2 regions of the Bradyrhizobium sp. 27S5 genome follow, and region 2 is predicted to be linked to the other one. Evidence: predicted binding sites of a transcription regulator. Region 2 holds the regulator's gene; the other holds the start of a gene.

Region 1 (4,068 bases), 2.1 Mb from region 2:
CCGCGGAATTTCCTCGGCGGCATCATCAGCGCGCAACGCTTCGCCGGCGGCCCGAATCCGGAGGGCGAGGGCTGGGTGCCCAACATCACGCCGAGGGGGCTGTCGGACTGGAGCGCGAAGGATGTCGCCTATTTCCTCGAGAGCGGGCAGACGCCGGACGGCGATAGCGCCGGCGGATCGATGGTGCGCGTGATCCGCAACACCTCGCAGCTCTCGCCGAACGATCGCGACGCAATCGCCGAATACATCAAGTCGCTGCCGCCGGTCGAGGGACCGCCGAAACCGGTGAAGAAGCCCGCGAAGGATTCCTGAGAGGTTTGCTCAGAGCGTGATCCATGTCGTCAGGCGCTTTCACCTGGCTTGGTCATGCCCGGGAGATTTAGCGGGAAGACCCGCTTCGCGAATCTGCCCGGCCATGACGAAAGTGGAGTCGAAGTCTACTTCGCGCCGAACGCCTTGAAGGTGATGATGGTGAGGGTGTCCTGGATGCCCGGGATCACCTGAACCTTCTCGTTGATGAAATGGCCGATGTCGGTGTCGTGGTCGACGTAGAACTTGACCAGCAGATCGTAATTGCCCGCGGTGGAGTAGATCTCGGAGGCAATCTCGGCTTCCGCCAGCGCGTTGGCGACGGTGTAGGACTGGCCGAGCTTGCATTTGATCTGGACGAAGAAAGGAACCATCAAAGTCGTCTCCGGGGGATTTTCGCGACTATAGGCCCAAAACGGGCCGCCAAGGCAAGGCCAACTCAAGGCCAACTCGCGGTAAAGTCAGGCGAACTTGCTGCCGATGGGCGGCCGGGCTAGGACAGGCCATGGTCTTGATCGTAACGGTCTCATTCGTATCAACCGCCGGTGCTGCGAGATGACGCCGGTCGCGCTCACCATTGCCGGCTCGGATTCCTCGGGCGGGGCGGGCATCCAGGCCGACCTCAAGAGCTTTGCCGCGCTCGGCGTTTTCGGGGCCTCCGCGATCACGGCGCTGACCGCGCAGAACACCAGGGGCGTCAGCGGCATCCATCCGGTGCCTGCGGCGTTCGTCACGGCCCAGATCGATGCTGTGTTCTCCGACCTCGACGTCGGCGCGGTCAAGATCGGCATGGTGGCGCAGGCCGAGACAATCGCTGCGATTGCCGACGGGCTGAAGCGCTGGGCACCGCGCCACATTGTGCTCGATCCGGTGATGGTCGCAACCTCGGGCGATCGGCTGCTCGCGGCCGAGGCCGTCGATGCGCTGAGGACCATGCTGTTTCCGCTGGCATCGCTGATCACGCCGAACCTGCCGGAAGCCGCGGCGCTGTTGAACGAGCCGATCGCGTCGAGCGAGGCCGACGTCGCGCGGCAGGGCAGGCAATTGCTGGCGATGGGATGCCGCGCGGTGCTGGTCAAGGGCGGCCACGGGCATGGCGCCGAGAGCATCGACTATCTGATCGATGGCGAGCGCAGCATCGCACTGGCGGCGCCGCGCATCGCCACATCCAACACGCATGGCACCGGCTGCTCGCTGTCGTCGGCGATCGCTGCGGGGCTCGCGAAGGGCGAGGCGATGGAGAGCGCGGTGCGCAACGCCAAGGCGTGGATCACGGACGCCATCGCCGCCGCCGATCGCTTCGCCGTCGGCCACGGCCACGGGCCGGTGCATCACTTCCACAAATATTACTGAGGCTTCGTAGCTTCGTAGCCCGGATGAAGCCAACGGGTCGCGCGAATGCGCGCCCGATGACAGGCTCCGCGAAATCCGGGACCAACTCGTCCGCGGATATAAGACCCCGGATTGCGCTTCGCTTCATCCGGGCACGCATTCATCGATTCTTCGACTGCACGCTTTGTTCCACCGCGATATGCGAGCAACACGCCGCCTGTTCCGCACAGCCGCGACCGTCCATGTCGCCAGATTGTCGCACGCCGCTGTTATCCGCAAGGAAGGGGCGTGCTGCTGATTCTCGTTAACTGTTAGTGAGGCCTTGGGTCACGGGGGTCGTCATCGCCTTGTCACAGCAATCTGTTAGGTGCACAGGCATGGGAAGTGACTCCTTGAGTGAAGAAAGTCCCGAGCGGCACTTTCGCACTTTGTTTATCTCCGATGTCCATCTCGGAGCCCGCGGTTCGCAAGCAGACCGCCTGCTGGACTTCCTCCGCTCTCACGATGCCGACACGATCTACCTCGTTGGTGATATCGTCGACGGCTGGGCGCTGAAGTCGAACTGGTACTGGCCGCAGACCCATAACGATTTCGTGCAGAAAATGCTGCGCAAGGCGCGCAAGGGCGCCAAGGTGATCTACGTCCCGGGCAACCACGACGAGTTCCTGCGCAAATATTACGGCACGCATTTCGGCGGCATCGATGTGGTGGAGAACACCGTTCACACCGGCGCCGACGGCAAGCGCTACCTCGTGATCCACGGCGACATCTTCGATCTCGTGGTGCAGAACGCGCGCTGGCTCGCCCATCTCGGCGACAAGGCCTACGACTTCGCGATCCAGATGAATCGCTTCGTCAACTTCTTCCGCAAGATGTTCGGCGTGCCGTACTGGTCGCTGTCGCAATGGGCCAAGCTGAAGGTCAAGAAGGCGGTGAACTATATCGGCGCGTTCGAGGCGACGCTTGCCGGCGAGGCGCGGCGCCACGGCTGCGACGGCGTGATCTGCGGCCATATCCACTACGCGACGATTCATGACGAGCACGGCATCCGCTACATGAATTGCGGCGACTGGGTGGAGAGTTGCACCGCGCTCGCCGAGCACGAAGACGGCCATTTCGAGATCATCACCTGGACCGATCCGGTGCGCCGGATTGCGCCGGTTCCGCGAGTGACGGCACGCGCTGCATGACGCATATCCTGGTCGCGACCGATGCGTGGCATCCCCAGGTCAACGGGGTTGTCCGCACGCTGACCATGATGGCGCAGGCGGCGAAATCGCTCGGTGTCGAGGTGAGCTTCCTGACGCCGGACGAGTTCCGTACCTTTGCGATGCCGAGCTATCGCGATCTCAGGCTGGCGCTGCCGTATCAGGCCAAGGTCGCCAGCCTGATCGAGGCGGCGAGGCCCGACAGCATCCATATCGCGACCGAAGGCCCGATCGGGCTTGCGGTTCGCCGCTATTGCCGCAAGCGCGGCCTGCCGTTCACGACGAGCTTCCACACCCGCTTCCCCGAATATGTCTCGGCACGGACGCCTGTCCCCGAAGCCTGGGTGTGGCGTGCGCTGCGCTGGTTCCACAGGCCGAGCCGGGCGGTGATGGCGGCGACCTCGGCCTTGGCGGCCGAGCTGCGCCAACGCGGCTTCCGCAACGTGGTGCTGTGGTCGCGCGGCGTCGATACCGCGCTTTTCCATCCGCGCGACGTCGATCTCTGCCTGCCGCAGCCGGTCTATCTCAGCGTCGGCCGGGTGGCAGTGGAGAAGAATCTTGAGGCGTTCCTCGATCTCGATCTGCCCGGCACCAAGATCGTGGTCGGCGACGGCCCGGCGCGGGCGGCGCTGGAGCGAAAATACCCTGAAACCGTCTTCCTCGGCGCCCGCCACGGCGAGGAACTGGCGGAAATCTACGCCGCCGCCGATGTGTTCGTGTTCCCGAGCCGGACCGACACGTTCGGCCTGGTGCTGCTCGAGGCGCTGGCGAGCGGCCTGCCGGTTGCCGCTTTTCCGGTCACCGGCCCCCGCGACGTGATCGGCGCGGCGCCGGTTGGCGTGCTCGACGACGATCTGCACCACGCCTGCCTGGAGGCGCTCGGCATCTCGCGCCAGGCCTGCGTCGATTTCGCCGCGCTCCATACCTGGCAGGCGTCGGCCCGGGTGTTCATCGACCGCTGCATGAACGTCCGCCCCGCGGCACCCGACGGCGAGGGGCAAGCGCTCGAATTCGGCGCCGAAGAGCACCATTTCGCCGTCCTGCCGGCCCCCATCCCACGTCACGCTGAACGATCTCACGCGTCTTTGTTTTGACGCGTTTTCTTCACGCGAACCGGTACCGACTTCGCTCGAAAACGCTATAAAGCGTCTTGCCGGGCCGCGTCCCCCCGCGATACAAATCGTGGATGACGGACACCACTCTCAATCCACCCGTCGCT
Region 2 (4,068 bases):
ACGCCTGCGGCGCCGAGCGCACGCCGCCCTCGCCCTGCACCGGCTCGATCAGGATGCCGGCGGTATGCGGGCCGATCGCCTTCTTCACCGCCTCGATGTCGCCGTGCGGCACCTGGTCGAAGCCGTCCATCGGCGGGCCAAAACCCTCGAGATATTTTGGCGAGCCGGTCGCGGCCAGCGTACCCAGCGTGCGGCCATGGAAGGCACCTTCGAAGGTGATGATGCGGTAGCGCTCGGGATGGCCCTTGGAGAAGTGATAGTGGCGGACCAGCTTGATCACGCCTTCCATCGCCTCTGCGCCGGAATTGCAGAAGAACACGAAGTCGGCAAAGCTCTGCTCGCACAGCCGGGCGGCCAGCGCCTCGCCGTCCGGGCTCTTGAACAGGTTCGACATGTGCCAGAGCTTGGTCGCCTGTTCCTGCAGCGCCTTGACCAGATGCGGATGCGCATGCCCGAGCGCGTTCACCGCAACGCCCGAGGTGAAATCGAGATAGCGGTCGCCGTTGGTTGCGATCAGCCAGGCGCCCTCACCGCGCTCGAAGCCGAGATCGACCCGGGCGAAGACGGGGAGCAGATGCGACGAGGCGCTGTTGGTCATGGCGTTCACTGCCGGTTTGAAGCCGACAATTGCCGGGCGGCTTGACGCCAGTGCAGCAACGGCCAGCTTCGGAAAACAAAACGGCCGCCTTTGCGGGCGGCACGTACAGGCATTCTATGCTGCGGCCAGTAGGTGTCAATCGCCAGAAGCCGGCCTTTGCCGGCCTTCCTGCGATGCGGAACGAGCGCAATCCGGAGCATTCCGGTGCGGTGGAAAAGCCTCATTGCAGTGCTTAACTTTGTGGGAACATGTGGACGCACGGCCGCGGACTCTTGCGCCAGAGTCACGCCATATTGTAGCGTTTGGCCTGTCGGGTACGACATCTCGTGCGGCAGTACTGGACCCTCTAAGTAGCCTTCGTGTCTCACGTAAACGTTCGGGCGCAAGACCGCGCCCGGCGAGGGCTAAGGGATTCTGGCCGCTGGGATTTTGACCCGGATTTGGCTCGCAGCGCCGCTCCAATGACTGGCCGGCGCGATGCGAAAGGAAGAATGCGATGACTGTATTGACCTGGTCCGACGATCGCGTCGAGCAGCTGAAGAAGCTCTGGGAGTCTGGCCTCTCGGCCAGCCAGATCGCCGCGGAACTTGGCAATGTGACGCGAAACGCCGTGATCGGCAAAGTGCATCGGCTCGGCCTCTCCGGCCGCGCCAAGGCCCCCTCCACGGCGGCACCGCGGCAGCGCAAGGCCCGCCCCGCCCAGCACATGATGCGGGTGGCGCGTCCGGTCTCGCGCGGTAACACCGCGCTGGCGCACGCCTTCGAGGTCGAGATGGAGCCCGATCCGATCTCCTACGACAACGTTGTGCCGATGAGCCAGCGGCTGTCGCTGCTCGAGCTGAATGAAGCCACCTGCCACTGGCCGGTCGGCGATCCCTCGAGCCCGGAATTCTTCTTCTGCGGCGGCAAGGCGCTCGGCGGCCTGCCCTATTGCGCGCACCATTCGCGCGTCGCCTACCAGCCCGCCGGCGATCGCCGCCGGCCGTCGGCGAAACCGCAGATCAAGTGAGCACTCGGGACACTGGCGTAGGACTGAAAAAGAAATCCCCGTGAAAGCGGGGATTTTTTTGTGGCTCGTCGCCCGGATGCATCACCGGCGTCGTCCCGGCGCAGGCCGGGACCCATAACCACGAATGGGTGTTGTTAGAAAGCTGTCTGGCCACTTGCCCATTGCGCCGGCCGCGGCGTATGGGTCCCGGCTTTCGCCGGGACGACGCCGTGTTGCGGCTTGTGAATGCCGCGCGGCCTTACGGCTGCGGCTCGGCCTTCGCGAAGCGGTCGTCGAGCGCGTAGCCGGCGCCGCGCACGGTGCGGATCGGATCCTGCTCGCGGCCCGGATTGAGCAACTTGCGCAGGCGGCCGATATGCACGTCGACGGTGCGCTCGTCGATATAGATGTCGCGGCCCCAGACGCTGTCGAGCAGCTGCTCGCGGCTGAACACCCGGCCGGGATGCTCGAGGAAGAATTCGAGCAGACGATATTCGGTCGGCCCGAGATCGATCGGGCGGCCGGAGCGCGCCACGCGGCGCTTCTCGCGGTCGAGTTCGATATCGCCATAGGTCAGCACGGTGGCAAGCCGCTCCGGGCTCGCACGGCGCAGCAGGCCCTTCACCCGCGCGAGCAGCTCGGGCACCGAGAACGGCTTGACGATGTAATCGTCGGCGCCGGTGGCAAGCCCGCGCACGCGCTCACTCTCCTCGCCGCGCGCGGTCAGCATGATGATCGGAAGCTGCTTGGTCTCGGGCCGCGCCCGCAGACGGCGGCACAGCTCGATGCCGGACAGGCCCGGCAGCATCCAATCGAGTACCACGAGGTCGGGGATGCGCTCCTTCAACCTGGTGTCGGCGTCGTCGCCGCGTCCCACCGTTTCGACGTCGTAGCCTTCCGCATCGAGGTTGTAGCGCAACAGCGTCGTCAGCGCTTCCTCGTCTTCGACTACCAGAATGCGTGCGCTCATCGGTCTAAGTTCTTTCTCTGTGGTGATCCGTTGCCCAAACGCAAACCGAAACACTCAACCCCTGAGCATATTCCCCGTGGAAACGGTTTGTCGCGACGACAATCCGGTTCCGCCGATGCGGATCATGCCCTAGTTGCCCGGCACCGTGGTGGCGAAATTGGTCATATCGCCCTTCGGACGCTTGTCGGTGATCTGCTGGCCCTCGATCATGTAGAACACGGTCTCGGCGATGTTGGTGGCGTGGTCGCCGATCCGCTCGATGTTCTTGGCGCAGAACATCAGATGGATGCAGAACGAGATGTTGCGCGGATCCTCCATCATGTAGGTGAGCAGCTCGCGGAACAGCGAGGTGCAGATCGCATCGACCTCCTCGTCGCCCTTCCAGACGTTCATCGCCGCCGGCAGATCGTGCGCCGCATAGGCGTCGAGCACCGACTTGACCTGAGACAGTACGAGGTCGGTCATGTGCTCGAGGCCGCGGATCAACTTCAGCGGCTGGAAATCGCTCTCCAGCGCGGCGACGCGCTTGCCCATGTTCTTGGCGAGGTCGCCGATCCGCTCGAGGTCGGTCGCGACGCGCATCGCGCTGACGATCTCGCGCAGGTCGATCGCCATCGGCTGGCGGCGGGCGATCGTCAGCACCGCGCGCTCTTCGATGACGCGCTGCAGATTGTCGATCTCGATGTCGGCGGCGACCACGCGCTTGCCCAGCGCGACGTCGCGGCGGATCAGCGCGTCGACCGACTCGGTGATCATGCGCTCGACGAGGCCGCCCATCTCGGCGACCAGGCGGGTCAACTCCTGCAGGTCGCTGTCGAATGCCTTGGCGGTATGTTCAGAAGCCATCGCTTGTCTCCTCAGCCGAACCGGCCGGTGATGTAGTCCTGCGTGCGTCGATCGCTCGGCGAGGTGAAAATCTTGTTGGTGTCGTCGAACTCGATCAGCTCGCCGAGATACATGAAGGCGGTCTTGTCGGAGACGCGCGCCGCCTGCTGCATGTTGTGGGTGACGATCGCGATCGTGTAGTCCTCGGAGAGCTCCTGGATCAGCTCCTCGACCTTGGCGGTCGAGATCGGGTCGAGCGCCGAGCACGGCTCGTCGAACAGGATCACCTCGGGACGCACCGCCACGGTGCGCGCGATGCACAGCCGCTGCTGCTGGCCGCCGGAGAGCGACAGGCCGGAGGCGTTCAGCTTGTCCTTGACCTCGTTCCACAGCGCGCCGCCGCGCAGCGCCTTCTCGACCCGGTCGTCCATCTCGGACTTCGAGATCTTCTCGTAGAGGCGGATGCCGAAGGCGATGTTCTCGTAGATCGTCATCGGGAACGGCGTCGGCTTCTGGAACACCATGCCGACCCGCGCACGCAGCAGATTGAGGTCGAGCTTGGGATCGAGAATGTTGGTCTGGTCCAGCATCAGCTGGCCGACCGCGCGCTGGCCTGGATAGAGGTCATACATCCGGTTGAAGATGCGCAGCAGGGTCGACTTGCCGCAGCCGGACGGGCCGATGAAC

What was found. Region 2 encodes PhoB, which activates phosphate uptake and scavenging genes when phosphate is short. Its sites were predicted from a motif close to TGTCATNNANCTGTCAT; they were not measured.
Region 1: the regulator PhoB is predicted to act here: its motif matches at 1,979-1,995, upstream of WDM24_RS28470 (UDP-2,3-diacylglucosamine diphosphatase).

The regions. Positions count from the first base shown of each region.
Region 1 is NZ_CP147714.1:6,003,214-6,007,281, reverse strand. Features, by position in the region: gene WDM24_RS28485 (c-type cytochrome) at 1-312, shown strand, start outside; gene WDM24_RS28480 (Lrp/AsnC ligand binding domain-containing protein) at 438-683, opposite strand; gene thiD (bifunctional hydroxymethylpyrimidine kinase/phosphomethylpyrimidine kinase) at 865-1,662, shown strand; gene WDM24_RS28470 (UDP-2,3-diacylglucosamine diphosphatase) at 2,019-2,831, shown strand; gene WDM24_RS28465 (glycosyltransferase family 1 protein) at 2,828-3,943, shown strand; gene WDM24_RS28460 (threonine/serine dehydratase) at 4,036-4,068, shown strand, end outside.
Region 2 is NZ_CP147714.1:8,091,702-8,095,769, forward strand. Features, by position in the region: gene WDM24_RS38110 (aspartate aminotransferase family protein) at 1-598, opposite strand, end outside; gene WDM24_RS38115 (GcrA family cell cycle regulator) at 1,095-1,607, shown strand; gene phoB (phosphate regulon transcriptional regulator PhoB) at 1,846-2,556, opposite strand; gene phoU (phosphate signaling complex protein PhoU) at 2,686-3,402, opposite strand; gene pstB (phosphate ABC transporter ATP-binding protein PstB) at 3,414-4,068, opposite strand, start outside.